One region of the Streptomyces sp. NPDC093085 genome, then DNA from elsewhere that is predicted to be linked to it. Evidence: riboswitches for the same ligand, from Rfam matches in the RefSeq annotation. Region 1 holds a riboswitch; each other region holds the start of a gene.
The links. A riboswitch is a leader RNA that binds a small molecule or an ion and turns the genes downstream of it on or off. The one in region 1 is predicted to bind cobalamin.

Region 1 (5,184 bases):
CCGCGAGAAGGCGATGAAGCGGTACGAGCGGCTGGAGACCGAGTTCCTCACCAAGGGCGGATACGCCGCCGAGGCCGAGGCCGCCACCATCGCCGCCGCGCTCGGCCTGCCCGACCGGGTGCTCGGCCAGCCGCTGCACACCCTCTCCGGCGGCCAGCGGCGCCGGGTCGAGCTGGCCCGGATCCTCTTCTCCGACGCCGACACCCTCCTCCTCGACGAGCCCACCAACCACCTCGACGCGGACTCCATCGGCTGGCTCCGCGACTACCTCAAGACGTACCGGGGCGGCTTCATCGTCATCTCCCACGATGTCGACCTGGTCGAGACGGTCGTGAACAAGGTCTTCTACCTGGACGCCAACCGCGCCCAGATCGACGTCTACAACATGGGCTGGAAGCTCTACCAGCAGCAGCGCGAGTCGGACGAGAAGCGCCGCAAGCGCGAGCGCGCCAACGCCGAGAAGAAGGCGGCCACCCTCAACGCGCAGGCCGACAAGATGCGCGCCAAGGCCACCAAGACGGTCGCCGCGCAGAACATGGCGCGCCGCGCCGAGCGGCTGCTCTCCGGCCTGGAGCAGGTGCGCCAGTCCGACAAGGTCGCCAAGCTGCGCTTCCCGGAGCCGGCGCCCTGCGGGAAGACCCCGCTCGCCGCCGAGGGCCTCTCGAAGTCGTACGGCTCGCTGGAGATCTTCACCGACGTGGATCTCGCGGTCGACAAGGGCTCCCGGGTCGTCATCCTCGGCCTCAACGGCGCGGGCAAGACCACCCTGCTGCGGCTGCTGGCCGGCGTCGAGCAGCCGGACACCGGCAAGGTCACCCCCGGTCACGGCCTCAAGCTCGGCTACTACGCGCAGGAGCACGAGACCCTGGACCCGGAGCGCACCGTCCTGGAGAACATGCGCTCCTCCGCCCCCGACCTCGACCTGGTCGACGTCCGCAAGACCCTCGGCTCCTTCCTCTTCTCCGGCGACGACGTCGACAAGCCCGCCGGGGTGCTCTCCGGCGGCGAGAAGACCCGGCTGGCGCTGGCCACCCTGGTCGTCTCCTCCGCCAATGTGCTGCTGCTCGACGAGCCGACCAACAACCTCGACCCGGCCAGCCGTGAGGAGATCCTGGGCGCGCTCCGTACGTACCGGGGCGCGGTCATCCTCGTCACCCACGACGAGGGCGCCGTCCACGCGCTGGAACCCGAGAGGATCATCCTGCTGCCGGACGGGGTCGAGGACCTGTGGGGCGCGGACTACGCCGACCTGGTGGCCCTCGCCTGATCCACTGCCTGATCCACTTCGACTGGATCATTCGGCTCAGCGGTGATCCACCATCTGAGTGACCGTGTCTCGTACCCACGGCGTGGTACGGGACGGATCGGCACCCCGCGTACATCATCCGCACCCTCACCCGGCCCCACCGCCCTGACCTGGCACTTCTCCTGGCGTTCCGGGCAAACCCCGCTCCGGGCGGCTCTGGAATGTGACATTCCGTTCGTGCTCGAAGGTTGAAGTCCGAAGAAGCTTGTCGTACGGACCTTGCCGAATGGGTGGCCAGGAGGGCCGTGAGGGGTGATCATGAGAAGTCCAGAGCGCACTTCCCATGAGGAGGCACGGGTGGCCGAGACTCTGAAGAAGGGCAGCCGGGTGACCGGCGCCGCGCGCGACAAGCTCGCGGCAGACCTGAAGAAGAAGTACGACAGTGGTGCGAGTATCCGGGCGCTGGCCGAGGAAACCGGCCGCTCCTATGGATTCGTCCACCGGATGCTCAGCGAGTCCGGAGTCACGCTGCGGGGACGTGGCGGGGCTACGCGAGGCAAGAAGGCCGCATCGGCCTGACGGCCGGGCGGGGCACTCCCCGGGCCGCCGGTTCGGCGGGTGGCCACCCGGGTCGATCGAGCGATCGCCCAGGTGGTTACTGTGCAGTCACTTAGCTCAGTTCGTGAGTCCGACTGCCCGAACCGGAGGCGCCCCATGGTTTCGCTCGCACCAGTGCTCGACACGGACGGCGTACGGCTCACCGTGGAAGACGCGGTGGCCACGGTGACACTGACCCTCCCGGCCAAGCGCAACGCCCAGTCTCCCGCTCTGTGGCGGGCGTTGGCCGAGGCCGGGAGGAGGCTGCCGGGGACCGTACGGGTCGTGGTGGTGCGCGGCGAGGGCACGTCCTTCTCCGCGGGGCTCGACCGGCGCGCGTTCACCCCCGAGGGCTTCGACGGCGAGCCCTCCTTCACCGACCTGGCCCGCTCCACCGATGCCGACCTCGACGCGGCCATCGCCGGGTACCAGGACGGCTTCGTCTGGCTGCGCAGGCCCGACCTGGTGACCATCGCCGCGGTCCAGGGCCATGCGATCGGGGCCGGCTTCCAGCTCGCCCTCGCCTGCGATCTCCGTGTGGTCGCCTCGGACGTCCAGTTCGCCATGCGCGAGACGAGCCTCGGCCTCGTCCCCGACCTCACCGGCACCCACCCCCTGGTCGGCCTGGTCGGCTACGCCCGCGCCCTGGAGATCTGCGCCACCGGCCGCACCGTCCACGCGGACGAGGCCGACCGCACCGGCCTCGCCAACCTGGTCGTCGCCCCCGAAGACCTCGCCGCCGCGGCGAACGACCTCGCGGCGGCGCTCCTGGCCGCCCCCAGGGACGCCCTGATCGAGACCAAGGCCCTCCTCCAGGGCGCCACCGACCGCACCTTCGAAGCCCAACGCACCGCCGAACGCGCGGCCCAGGCGCGGCGCTTGCGGGATCTGGCGGGGGTGGGGGACTGACGGGGCCGGGTGTGGGGCTTCGCACACTGTCCTGGTGCAGGTCAAGGACGAGTTGACGGGTGTTGCGGGGCATGGTGGACTTCCTGGGCCATTGCCGACGGCAGCAGAGGAAGCCGGTGCGAATCCGGCGCGGTCCCGCCACTGTCACTGCGAGCCCCGTCCCGCAGGAGCCAGGAACTCTCGCCGTCGGATACGACGTCGAGCCGGGGCGCGGACCCTGAGTGAGGACACTTCGCCATGCCTGGCCGCGGTCATGCCATCGCGCCCGGGGTACGGGGCCGCTCGGCCGTTCCGGACACCGGGCGCGTCTTCGCGTACGGGGCCGCCCTCGGGCTCCTCGCCGACCGGGTCTTCGGGGATCCCCGCCGGGGGCATCCGGTGGCCGTGTTCGGGCGGGGCGCCTCGGCCGTGGAGCGGGTTCTGTGGCGCGACCACCGGGGGTGGGGCGCGCTGCATACCGTGGTCTGCGCCGGAGCCGCCGCCGGGGGTGCCGTGCTCGCCGCCCGTACGGTACGGAGCAGCGCCGCCGGGGCCGTGGCGCTGACCGCCGCCGCCACCTGGGCCGTGGTCGGCGGGACCTCCCTGGAGCGGGAGGCGCGGGCGATCGGCGCGGCGCTCGCCGCCGGGGATCTGGACGGGGCCCGCGCCCGGCTGCCGCACCTCTGCGGGCGCGACCCGTATGCCCTCGACGAGGCCGGGATAGCGCGGGCCGTCGTGGAGTCCGTCGCCGAGAACACCTCCGACGCGGTCGTGGGCGCCCTGGTGTGGGGGGCGCTCGCGGGGGCCCCGGGGCTGGCCGGGTTCCGGGCGGTGAACACGCTGGACGCGATGGTCGGGCACAAGAGCCCCCGGTACCACAGGTTCGGCTGGGCCTCGGCCCGGCTGGACGACGCCGCCGGGTGGCCGGGGGCCCGGCTCACCGCCGCGCTCGCCGTCCTCGCGGGCCCGGACCGGCGGGGCGCGCTGCGGGCCGTACGCCGCGACGCGCGCCGTCATCCGAGCCCCAACGCGGGCCCCGTGGAAGCCTCGTTCGCCGGGGCGCTGGGGGTGCGGCTGGGCGGGACGCTCGCGTACGGCGGGCGGGTCGAGCACCGGCCCGTGCTCAACGCCCCGGGGCGCCCGGTCGCCGTACCGGACATCGAGCGCGCCGTCCGGCTGGCCCGCCGGGTCGACGCGCTCGCCCTGGCGGTCTGTGTCGCGGGCCGGCTCGGGTACGGAGCGGTGCGGGGCAGGGTGTGGGACGGAGTTCGGGGCAGGGTTCGGGGAAGGAAGGGCTGGGGATGGCCGGGGTGAAGGGGGCTCGCCCGCTCGGCGGGGGGCTGCTGGTCGCGGGGACCACCTCCGACGCGGGGAAGAGCGTGGTCACGGCCGGGATCTGCCGCTGGCTGGCGCGCCAGGGGGTGAAGGTCGCGCCGTTCAAGGGGCAGAACATGTCGCTGAACTCGTTCGTGACGCGCGAGGGCGCGGAGATCGGGCGGGCGCAGGCGATGCAGGCGCAGGCGGCACGGGTGGAGCCGACCGCCCTGATGAACCCCGTCCTGCTCAAGCCGGGCGGCGAGCACAGCAGCCAGGTGGTGCTGATGGGGAAGCCCGTGGGCGAGATGAGCGCCCGGGGGTTCTTCGGCGGGAGCGGAGGGAGCGAGGGGGCTTCTCGCGAGGAGGCGCTGCGCGGCGGGCGCCGGGAGGCGCTGCTCGGGCCCGTCCTGGAGTGTCTGGCGGAGCTGCGCGCCACGTACGACGCGGTGATCTGCGAGGGCGCGGGGAGCCCGGCGGAGATCAATCTGCGCCGTACCGACATCGTCAACATGGGCATCGCACGGGCCGCGCGGCTGCCGGTGATGGTGGTCGGGGACATCGACCGGGGCGGGGTCTTCGCGTCCTTCTTCGGTACGACGGCGCTGCTGAGCCCGGCGGACCAGGCGCTGGTGGCCGGGTATCTGGTCAACAAGTTCCGGGGCGATGTGGCGCTGCTGGAGCCGGGGCTCGCCATGCTGCGCGGGCTGACCGGCCGGGCGACGCTCGGTGTGCTGCCGTTCCGGCACGGTCTCGGCATCGACGAGGAGGACGGGCTGCGGATCTCGCTCCACGGCACCGTGCGCGAGTCGGCGGTGGAGCGGCCGTACGGCGCGGAGGTGCTGCGGGTCGCGGTCTGCGCCGTCCCCCTGATGTCGAACTTCACCGATGTGGACGCGCTGGCCGCCGAACCCGGCGTCGTGGTGCGGTTCGTGGACCGCCCCGAGGAGCTGGCCGACGCCGATCTGGTGATCGTGCCGGGCACCCGGGGGACGGTACGGGCGCTGGCCTGGCTGCGGGAGCGAGGGCTCGCCGAGGCGCTGGCGGCGCGGGCCGCCGAGGGCCGCCCGGTGCTCGGCATCTGCGGCGGCTACCAGCTCCTCGGCGAGCGAATCGAGGACGAGGTGGAGTCCCGGGCG
Region 2 (5,184 bases), on a different contig from region 1:
CCTCGGCGCTCGGGACGCGCGGGGAGTGGATGTCGTAGACACCGGGCCCCGCCTCGCGCGGGTAGCCGTGACCGGCCAGTTCCCGGGCGACCTGCATATGGGAGCGGGCCGCCTCCAGGCTGATGACATCGGCGTCGAGGTCGTCGATGGCCTGGACGATGTCCCCGAACTCGGCGTAGCACATGTGGGTGTGGATCTGGGTGTCCGGGCGGACGCCGCTGGTGGTGAGCCGGAACGCCTCGGTGGCCCAGGCCAGGTAGCCTGCGTGGTCGGCGGCGCGCAGCGGCAGTGTCTCGCGCAGGGCGGGCTCGTCGACCTGGATGACCGAGGTGCCGGCCGCCTCCAGGTCGGTCACCTCGTCCCGCAGGGCGAGGGCGACCTGGCGGGCGGTCTCGCCGAGCGGCTGGTCGTCGCGGACGAAGGACCAGGCGAGCATGGTGACGGGCCCGGTCAGCATGCCCTTGACGGGGCGGTCGGTCAGCGACTGGGCGTACGTCGTCCACCGCACCGTCATCGGCTCGGGGCGGGAGATGTCCCCGGCCAGCACCGGCGGGCGGACATAGCGGGTGCCGTACGACTGGACCCAGCCGTGCTGGGTGGCCAGATAGCCGGTGAGCCGCTCGGCGAAGTACTGCACCATGTCGTTGCGCTCGGGCTCGCCGTGCACCAGGACGTCGAGGCCGGCCTTCTCCTGGAAGGAGACGACCTCCCGGATCTCGTCCTTGATCCGCTCCTCGTACCCGGTGGTGCCGATCCGCCCGGCGCGCAGATCGGCCCGCGCGGTGCGCAACTCGGTGGTCTGCGGGAACGAGCCGATGGTCGTGGTGGGCAGCAGCGGCAGCCCGAGGTGGGCGCGCTGGGCGGCGCTCCGTTCGGCGTACGGCTGGGAGCGGCGGCCGTCCGTGGCGGTGACGGCCCCGGCGCGGGCGCGTACGGCGGGGTCACGCGTGATCGGCGAGCCCGCGCGGGAGGCGAGGTCGGCGCGGTTGGCGGCGAGTTCACCGGCGATGGCACCGGTGCCCTGGGCCAGGCCCCTGGCGAGGGTGACGATCTCGGCGGTCTTCTGCCGCGCGAAGGCCAGCCAGCGCAGGATCTGCGGGTCGATGTCGCGTTCGGCGGTGGCGTCCAGCGGCACGTGCAGCAGGGAGCAGGACGCGGCGACATCGACCCGGCCGGCGAGGCCGAGGAGGGTCCCGAGGGTGGCGAGAGACTTCTCGTAGTCGTTGATCCAGATGTTGCGGCCGTTGACGACGCCCGCGACGAGCCGCTTGCCCGGGAGGCCGCCGACCGCCGCGAGGTCGTCCGGGGTGGCGGCGCCGGCCTCGGTGAAGTCGAGGGCGAGCCCTTCGACGGGGGCCTTGGCGAGCACGGTCAGCGCCTCGCCGAGCCGCCCGAAGTACGAGGCGACCAGGAGCTTCGGCCGGTCGGTGGCGGAGCCGAGCTCCCGGTAGACCCGAGCGGCCGCCGACAGTTCGGCCGGGGTGCGGTCCTGGACCAGGGCGGGCTCGTCGAGCTGGACCCACTCGGCGCCGGCCGCCCGCAGATCGGCCAGCACCTCGGCGTAGACCGGCAGCAGCCGGTCCAGGAGCGTCAGCGGCTCGAAATCCGCGGGCACCCCGGGGGCGGGCTTGGCCAGCAGCAGATAGGTGAGCGGGCCGACGAGGACGGGGCGGGCGGTGAGCCCCTGGACGAGGGCTTCCTTCAGCTCGGCGACCTGCTTGGCGGAGTCGGCCGTGAAGACCGTGTCGGGACCCAACTCGGGCACCAGGTAGTGGTAGTTGGTGTCGAACCACTTCGTCATCTCCAGCGGGGCGACCTCCTGGGTGCCCCGGGCCATCGCGAAGTAACCGTCCGTCGCGTCAGCCTCGACGGCGGCGCGGTGCCGCTCGGGGATCGCGCCGACCATGACGGTGGTGTCCAGGACATGGTCGTAGTACGAGAAGTCGCCGGTGGGCACCTCGTGGATGCCGGCGTCGGCGAGGGCCTGCCAGTTGCTCCGCCGGAGCCCGGCGGCGGTCTCCCGGAGGGCGTCGGCGGTGACCCGGCCCTTCCAGTACCCCTCGACGGCCTTCTTCAGTTCACGGTCACGCCCCTGGCGGGGGTAGCCGTACACGGTGGCCCGTGCTGCCGCGGCTGCGGGCTTCGCTGTCACGGAACTCTCCTTCGCGAGTCTGTCCGGTGGAACCCGGGGACGGGGTGGACGCGAAGGGACGACCGACCGGGCGGGCCACGGGGCTCCGCCGCCGTGTCTGCCGCTCGGTATGTACGCCGACCCGCCCACGAGGTCACCGGGGTGTCCGCACGCGACGGTCCGCGTGCGGGCAACGGGCAGGTCTTCGGACTCGTGGGCCCGTCCGGTGGCCGAAGGCCACGGGACACCTACTGGCCGTCGCTTCCCGGACCCGGGCGGGTCCAGTGCGTATGACGGCGGTCGTTCCCACATACCGCTGCGGGGCAGTCCCGGATTCTCACCGGGTTCCCTCTTACGACGTCCTGCCTGGCGGGCAGGGCGAACCTGTTGCGCCCTCCAGCCTAGCCGAGAGATCCGAAGTCCCGTCCCGGAGACGGCTCGCGGGGATCTGGACGAGATGGCGTTCGTAGGCGTCGTTGGTGAAGAAGGCGGGCAGTTCCCGGGCGAGTGCGGTCCGCTCGAAGACGGCCCTGACCTCGGCGGTTCTGGCTCCGGGGTGTTCCGCGGCGAGCGCCGCGCACTCGGAGTCGAGGAGAGCGGTGACGGTGGCGCGGCCGACCGCGCCGTGCCGCAGCCACTGCCAGATCTGGACCCGGGCGATCTCGGCGGTGGCCGCGTCCTCCATCAGCCCGTTGAGCGCGACGGCGCCGTGGCCCCGGAGCCAGGCGTCGTAGTAGCGCAGCGCGACGGCGATGTTGGAGCGGACGCCCTCCGGGGTGGGCGGGCCGGTGGTCCGTGCGACGGCGACCAGGTCACGGGCGGTGACCGTAACGTCGTCGCGGGCGCGGTCGAGCTGGTGGGGGCGGCCGTCGAGGACCGCGTCGAAGGCCGTACGGCAGACCGGGACGAGGCCGGGGTGGGCGACCCAGGAGCCGTCGAAACCGTCCTCGGCCTCGCGCTCCTTGTCGAGCCGTACGGTGGCGAGCGCGGCCTCGCGGGCGCCGGGGTCCCGGCCGGGGATCTGGGCCGCCATGCCGCCGATGGCATGGGCGCCGCGCCGGTGGCAGGTGCGCACCAGCAGATCGGTGTAGGCGCGGAGGAAGGGCGCGGTCATGGTGACCTTGGCCCGGTCGGGGAGGACGAAGTCGGGGCGGTGGCCGAAGTTCTTGATCAGGCTGAAGAGATAGTCCCAGCGGCCCGCGTTCAGTCCGGAGCTGTGCGCGCGCAGCTCGTAGAGGATCTCCTCCATCTCGTACGCCGCGGTGATCGTCTCGATGAGGACGGTGGCGCGGACCGTGCCCTGCGGGATCCCGAGGAGGTCCTGGGCGAGGACGAAGACGTCGTTCCAGAGCCGGGCCTCGTACCGGTTCTCCAGCTTGGGCAGGTAGAAGTAGGGGCCGGTGCCGGTCTCGGTGCGGCGGCGCGCGCAGTGGAAGAAGTGCAGGCCGAAGTCGACGAGGGAGGCGGCGAGGGGGCGTCCTCCGATGGTGAGGTGGCGCTCGGTGAGATGCCAGCCCCGGGGGCGGACGACGAGGGTGGCGGGGTCGGGGCCCAGCCGGTAGCGGCGGCCCTCGGGGGTGGTGAAGTCGAGCCGCCCGTGCACGGCGTCGAGCAGGGTGAGCTGGCCGGAGATCAGGTTCTCCCAGGTGGGCGCGGTGGCGTCCTCGAAGTCGGCCATCCAGACGTTCGCCCCGGAGTTGAGGGCGTTGACCGCCATCCGGCGTTCGGGCGGTCCGGTGATCTCCACCCGGCGGTCCAGCAGTCCGGGCGCGGGCGGGGCGACCCGCCAGCGGGTGTCGGCGCGGACGGCGGCGGTGGCGAGCGGGAAGCCGAGGGGGGTTCCGGTACGGAGCCGGTCGGCGCGGCGGCGGCGCTCGGTGAGCAGGTCGGCGCGGCGCGCGGCGAACGCGGCGTCGAGGCGGCCGAGGAACGCGAGGGCCTCGGGGGTGAGGATCTCGTCGTGGCGGTCGCCGGGCGGGCCGAGCACCTGGACCCGGCCGGCCGGGGCGGGGGCCGTGGGGGCGGTGGGGTGGGTGCGGGGCGCGGTGGTGGGCGTGGAGGTCACGGGGTCTCCTCGGCGGAGAGCGGAAGCGGTGAGGGTGGTGTGTGCGGTGTGCTGCGGCGCGGGCCCCGGGGAAGGGGCGTCCCCCGGGGCCCGTCGGCGGGTGGCGCTCGTACGGGATCGGCGCGTACCGGATCGGCGCGTACGCGTGGTACCCGTACCGCCGGGGCTCAGTGGAACTGCTCGGCCTCGGTGGAGCCGGCCAGGGCGGTGGTGGAGGAGGCCGGGTTGACGGCGGTGGAGACCTGGTCGAAGTAGCCGGTGCCGACCTCGCGCTGGTGCTTGACGGCGGTGAAGCCGTCCCGCTGCGCGGCGAACTCCTTCTCCTGGAGGTCGACATAGGCGGTCATGCCGTGTTCGGCGTAGCCGCGCGCGAGATCGAACATGGCGTGGTTGAGGGAGTGGAATCCGGCCAGCGTGATGAACTGGAAGCGGTAGCCCATCGCGCCCAGCTCCCGCTGGAACTTGGCGATCTGGTCGTCGTCGAGCGCCGCCCGCCAGTTGAAGGAGGGCGAGCAGTTGTAGGCGAGCATCTGGTCGGGGTGGTGGGCGTGGACCGCCTCGGCGAACTCGCGGGCCTGGGCGAGGTCGGGGGTGCCGGTCTCGACCCAGATGAGGTCGGAGTAGGGCGCGTAGGCGAGGGCGCGGGCGATGACGGGCGCCATGCCGTTACGGACCCGGTGGAACCCCTCGGCGGTGCGCTCGCCGGTGGTGAATTGGGCGTCGCGCTCGTCGACGTCGCTGGTGAGCAGGTTCGCGGCGAGCGCGTCGGTGCGGGCCACGATGAGGGTGGGGACATCGGCGATGTCGGCGGCGAGCCGGGCCGCGTTGAGGGTGCGGATGTGCTGGGCGGTGGGGACGAGGACCTTCCCGCCGAGGTGGCCGCACTTCTTCTCGGAGGCGAGCTGGTCCTCGTAGTGGATGCCGGCGGCGCCGGCCGCGATCATCGCCTTGGTGAGTTCGAAGGCGTTGAGCGGGCCGCCGAACCCGG
Region 3 (5,184 bases), on a different contig from region 1:
GGTGTGTCGCCGTCGAGCAGCCGTTTGTGCGGGGTGCGGCCCATGGCGACGACCTCGCGGACGGCGAGGTCGAAGTCGGCCGCCGGTTCCTGCACGACGGCCGCCATGGTGCGGGCCAGTTGGCGCGTCGGGATCGTCCAGGCGTCGGTACCGTCGATGCGGACTGTCCCTGTGTCGGGACGCAGGACCCGGTAGACGGCCCGCAGAAGGCTGGATTTGCCGCTGCCGTTGGGACCGATCAGGCCGATCACCTGGCCGTCAGAGGCGGTCAGGGAGATGTCGCGCACCAGATGGCGGGCTCCGGCGGTGAGGGTCACGCCCTCGACGGACAGGTCGGCGGGGGGATTCATGCGGCTCCTCGGTCGGTATCGTGCCGGGCGTTCCGGCGCATCAGCCACAGGAAGAACGGTCCACCGCACAGCGCGGTGAGCACGCCGACCGGTATCTCCAGAGGCGCGGCAATCGTGCGGGCGGCGATGTCGGCCCAGATCAGGAAAACGGCTCCGGCCAGGGCGGCGGTGGGCAGTACGCGGCGGTGGTCGCCGCCGGTGAACAGGCGCACCATGTGCGGCATCATCAGGCCGACGAAGCCGATCGGGCCGGCCGCCGCGACCAGCACTCCGGTGACCAGGGAGAGCAGGACGAACATCCGGGCCCGGAAGCGGGCCACGTCCAGGCCCATGGTCGTCGCGGCCTCCTCGCCGGCCAGCAGCAGGTTGAGGTTGCGTGACTGGACCAGGAGGACGCCGATGCCGAGCAGTACCGCCAGAGCCGGGAGCCAGAGCGTGCCCCAGTTGACGCCGCCGAGGCCGCCGAGGGTCCAGGCGAGCACGGTCCGTGCCTCGTTGCCGCGGTCTGTGGTGAGCAGCAGCAGGTCGAGGACGGCCGTGAGTACCGCCGCGATCGCCACGCCGGACAGCACCAGGCGCGTGGAGGTGATGCGTCCTCCGGTGCGGGCGGTGGCGTAGACGAGGATCAGCGCGCCGAGGGCGCCGGCGAACGCGGCACCGGAGAGGGAGAGCGGCCCCAGGAAGCCGACGCCGAAGACGATGACCGCGACCGCGCCGAGGGACGCGCCCGAGGAGACTCCGAGGAGATAGGGCTCGGCGAGCGGATTGCGGATCAGTGCCTGCAGGGCGGTGCCCACCACTGAGAGGCCGGCGCCGGTCACCGCCCCGAGCAGGACACGGGGTGCCCGGACGTCCAGCACGATGGTCTCCCGCGCCCGTGTCCAGTCGGCCTGCGTCCAGTCGGCGCCCAGCGTGTGCGTCACGATGCCCCAGACCTGGCCGGGCGGTACGTGGACCGAGCCGATGGCCAGGCCCGCGGTCGCGGACGCCAGGAGAAGCACGGTCAGTACGACCAGTCCCAACGCGAAGGGCGTACGACGGCCTCGCGCATCGAGCCCCGGTCTCTTCCCGTCCGGTGTGACCGGATCGGAGGGTGCCCTGATGGGGGTTGGTATCACCGGAAGCTCTCGGGGTGCAGGCCCCGGGCCAAGCCGTCGACCGCGTACGCGGACCGGATGCCGACCAGGGTGGCCGTCAGTGGCAGGACGACGAACCGTTTGTTCTTCACTGCGGGGACGTCGGCGAGAGCGGACTGGGAGAGCAGGAATTTCTTCTTCCGCTCGACGCTCCCCGAGCCGGCGTAGTCGTAGATGGCGATGACCTCGGGGCGACGCTCGACGACCTGCTCCCAGGAGACGTCGCCGAAGACGTCGTCCAGGTCGGCGAAGACGTTCTTGCCGCCGGCCAGCCGGATCAGGTCGGTGCCCAGGCCCTTGCCGCCCGCTGTGAAGGCGCTCTTGTCGCCGCTGTCGTAGACGAAGACCGGCACGTCGGCCTTGTCCTCGACGGCGGACGCCGTCTCGCTGACGCGGAGCTTCAGGTCGGCGACCAGCTTCTCGGCGCGGTCGCGGACACCGAAGATCTTGCCGATGGTGCGGGCCTCGGCGTAGGTGTCCTCCATCGTCACCCGCTTCTCGCCGCAGTACTCGCGGTTGAGGTGGGTGTCGATGCCGGCATTGGCGAATGCCTTGCGGGAGCGGCCCTCCTTCTCGGCGAAGGCGCTGCCGTAGCCGCCGTAGACGAGGTCGGGCTCGGCGTCGAGGATCCTCTCGAAGGACGGCTCGCGTTCGGCGAGTTCGGGTATGGCCTCGTAGTCCTTCTTCAGCTCCGGCAGAACGGCCGAGTCGGGGAAGGCGGTCCCCACCATGCGGTCCTTCAGGCCGAGGGCGAGCATCAGTTCGGCGGGGTGCTGGTGGATGGTGACCACCCGCGACGGTGGCCTGTCGTAGGTCGTCCTCACACCGCAGTTGTCGACGGTGACCGGAAAGCCTTCCGGTGAGGACGCCGTCGCCGTGTGTTGCGCACCGGTGTCGCCGGACCAGCCGCACCCGGCGGTCAGCAGGGCCACGGACAGGGCGAGGGCCGCGGTGGTGCCGCGCACGGCCCGGTGGCGCCGGGCAGGGGAGAGCACGGGCGACACGTAGAGCCTCCTGGGGAGTCCGCGCTCCTCGGAACGGGCCCGCGACCGGCCAGTCTCCTGACTTCCGGCGATTCTTCTCTCCGTACTTGGCGTACGGATGTAAACGAACCGCCGGTCACAGTGGCGGGACCGTGCCGGAATCACACCGGCTTCCTGTCTCCCGTCGCGGCGATGACCTGGCGATATTACGTTCCTTCAGGCTTGCGGGAAAAGGGCCCCCTTGCTGACAGCAGGGAGAACGGGGTGGAAAGATGGCCGGAGTAACAAGGCGACGGCGGTCCGAGGAAGCCGGTGGAAATCCGGCGCGGTCCCGCCACTGTGATCGGCGAGCGAGCCCGCACACGACCACTGCCCGCACAGGGTGGGAAGGCGCGGCGCGAGCCTTGACCCGAGAGCCAGGAGACTCACGCGGTCGCCTCCTCGACGGACCAACCGGGGCGGATCTCCCCGGAAGAGAGGAACGATGCGGCATGTCCGCCGACACTGTCCCGCCCAGCGGCGAACCGGTTTCCTGCCGGGTCGTCGTGTGCCGTGACTGCTGCTGCGGCACCCCGAAGGTACCCGGCGTCGACCATGCCGCCCAGACAGCACGTCTGCGCGCCCAGGTGCCGGTGCGGGTCTCCGCCTGCCTGGACGTCTGCGAACAGGCCAACGTCATCGTCGTCCAGCCCTCCGCCGAGGGGCGCGCCGCCGGGGCCCGGCCCGTCTGGCTGGGACTGGTCAACGATCCGGACGCCACCGAGGACATCGCCGACTGGGTACGTGCGGGCGGACCGGGCGTCGCACCCCAGCCGGACATACTCGACCTCTACACCATCACCCCACCGCGACGGCGTACCGCCTCCTGACCATACGAACGGAGAGGCAGGAACCATGGACGACGTTCGTGCCCCCGCCGCGTCCGTCGCCGCCGCTCTGCACGATGTGGCGGCCCTCGGCGGCTTTTTCGCCCTGTACATCGGCGGACGGGACGACGGCTGGCATCCGCTGGCCCGTTCCTACGCGGTGGGCTGTGCCGATCTCGCCGAGGCCGTCGCCCGCCGCCACCACACCCCCGAAGCACGCATCGACGTCTCCATCGCCCAGCTCGGTCACGCCGCCCGTCTCTGGTCCCCGGCCCTGGCCTGCGTCGTACTGCACGGGATCGTCCCCGACCTGGAGGGACTGCAGCGGGCCGACGACGGACCGGCCCTCCGTGTGCCCCGCCCGGCCGGCTGGCACGTCGACCAGCTGGACGATCCCGTAGGCGCCCTGTACACACAGGTGACACGTCACCTCCAGGCACTGGCCGGTGGACTGCGCGTCAAGATCGCCCCGCGTCTGCTGGACGGCAACTCCGCCTCCGCGCTCGCCGGGGCTGCACACGCTCTGCTGGCGGCCCGTCCCGCCGTACGAGGGCCGCTCACCGATCTCACGACCACACTGCTGGGCACCGGACGCCTGGCCGGCACAGGAACGATCACCGGCCCCGACCTCGCGTTCCGCCGCCGAAGCTGCTGCCTCTACTACCGCGCGCCGAACGGTTCGAAGTGCGGAGACTGCGGACTTGCCGACCATACGTCCCAACGAGCCCTAGGATGAGACGACTTCCGCGCCCGCAGAGTCCCATGGGCCTGCGGACACGGAAGGGCGTCACCGCGTACGGCACGACAACCGCATAGGCGCGTGACCGGGGGAAGCCGGTGGAAGTCCGGCACTGACCTGCAACCGTGAGTGGCCCTCGGGCCGTGAGTCGGAGAGCCCGGCACGTGCTCGTCACCGCTTCCCACTGTCATGGTCCGCAGCGCGAAGCCGAGAAGTCCGTTCCTCGCCGCCTGCATGGGTGTGCGGGTCCGGTCTCGGACCTGTGCCGTGGGCCGATCCGCACAGGAAGGCTTCGCCATGCCACGCACCACACGCATACCCCGCACGCCATGCCATCTGATCGCCGCCACGGCCCTCGGGCTGGCTCTTGCCTCCGCCCCGGCCGTCGCGCACGCCGACACCACCGCCGGGGCAACGGGCGTTTCCGGCACGAACGCGCCCGTCAAGGTCTCTCTGATCGTGCGGGGCCCTGACGGGGTTCTCTTCACGGGGAAGATCAGGACGCGCGGGCACGAGGTCACCACTGCCACCGGCGGGACGCACAGATGCGACGGCACCAACGGCGGCGCCCACCCCACCGCCGTGCCGACACCGACCGCCGCGCTCGACGACGCCGCCCGCACGCAGGGCTTCACCTGGGACGGCACCTGGTACGCGTCCTTCGACGACTTCTCCGTCGACACCGTCAAAGACGTCAGTGGCGGCGGCGTCGCCTACTGGAACATCTCCGTCAACGGCACGCCGACCCCCGTGGGCGGCTGCCAGTTCGAGCTGAACGCCGGCGACAAGGTGGCGTTCACCTGGACGGCTTTCTGATCCCGCCGCTCACCGGGGCGCACCGGCTGGAAACGGCCGTACCTCGTCCTCGGTGACGGCCGCTCCGCTCCGTACTCCGTGCAGCACATGCGCCAGTACCTCCGCACCGCGCACCACGCGCGGACCGGGGCGGTTGAAGTACGCGGGGCCGTCCAGTACCAGGACCCGACCGGCCCCTACGGCCGGCAGGTCGGCCCAGCCGGGCAGGCGGGTGAGCAGGTGCGCCTCCCGCAGGGTGCGCTCGGGCGGAAAGCCGCACGGCAGGATCAGCACCACGTCCGGCCGTGCGGCACG

Region 2: it holds a riboswitch for cobalamin, as region 1 does, so the genes downstream of both, metE (5-methyltetrahydropteroyltriglutamate--homocysteine S-methyltransferase) here and AB0O07_RS10810 (cobalamin biosynthesis protein) in region 1, are expected to answer to the same signal.
Region 3: it holds a riboswitch for cobalamin, as region 1 does, so the genes downstream of both, AB0O07_RS08165 ((2Fe-2S) ferredoxin domain-containing protein) here and AB0O07_RS10810 (cobalamin biosynthesis protein) in region 1, are expected to answer to the same signal.

The regions. Positions count from the first base shown of each region.
Region 1 covers NZ_JBFBFB010000003.1:1,623-6,806, forward strand. The annotation lists gene AB0O07_RS10795 (ABC-F family ATP-binding cassette domain-containing protein) at 1-1,267, shown strand, start outside; gene AB0O07_RS10800 (helix-turn-helix domain-containing protein) at 1,604-1,825, shown strand; gene AB0O07_RS10805 (enoyl-CoA hydratase/isomerase family protein) at 1,961-2,752, shown strand; cobalamin riboswitch at 2,834-2,955, shown strand; gene AB0O07_RS10810 (cobalamin biosynthesis protein) at 2,990-4,045, shown strand; gene AB0O07_RS10815 (cobyric acid synthase) at 4,033-5,184, shown strand, end outside.
Region 2 covers NZ_JBFBFB010000002.1:286,734-291,917, forward strand. The annotation lists gene metE (5-methyltetrahydropteroyltriglutamate--homocysteine S-methyltransferase) at 1-2,152, opposite strand, end outside; cobalamin riboswitch at 2,331-2,486, opposite strand; gene aceB (malate synthase A) at 2,484-4,118, opposite strand; gene aceA (isocitrate lyase) at 4,364-5,184, opposite strand, start outside.
Region 3 covers NZ_JBFBFB010000002.1:346,162-351,345, reverse strand. The annotation lists gene AB0O07_RS08180 (ABC transporter ATP-binding protein) at 1-350, opposite strand, end outside; gene AB0O07_RS08175 (iron ABC transporter permease) at 347-1,372, opposite strand; gene AB0O07_RS08170 (ABC transporter substrate-binding protein) at 1,465-2,490, opposite strand; cobalamin riboswitch at 2,520-2,685, opposite strand; cobalamin riboswitch at 2,772-2,896, shown strand; gene AB0O07_RS08165 ((2Fe-2S) ferredoxin domain-containing protein) at 2,961-3,338, shown strand; gene AB0O07_RS08160 ((2Fe-2S)-binding protein) at 3,364-4,071, shown strand; cobalamin riboswitch at 4,163-4,233, shown strand; gene AB0O07_RS08155 (DUF4430 domain-containing protein) at 4,372-4,890, shown strand; gene AB0O07_RS08150 (cobalamin-binding protein) at 4,900-5,184, opposite strand, start outside.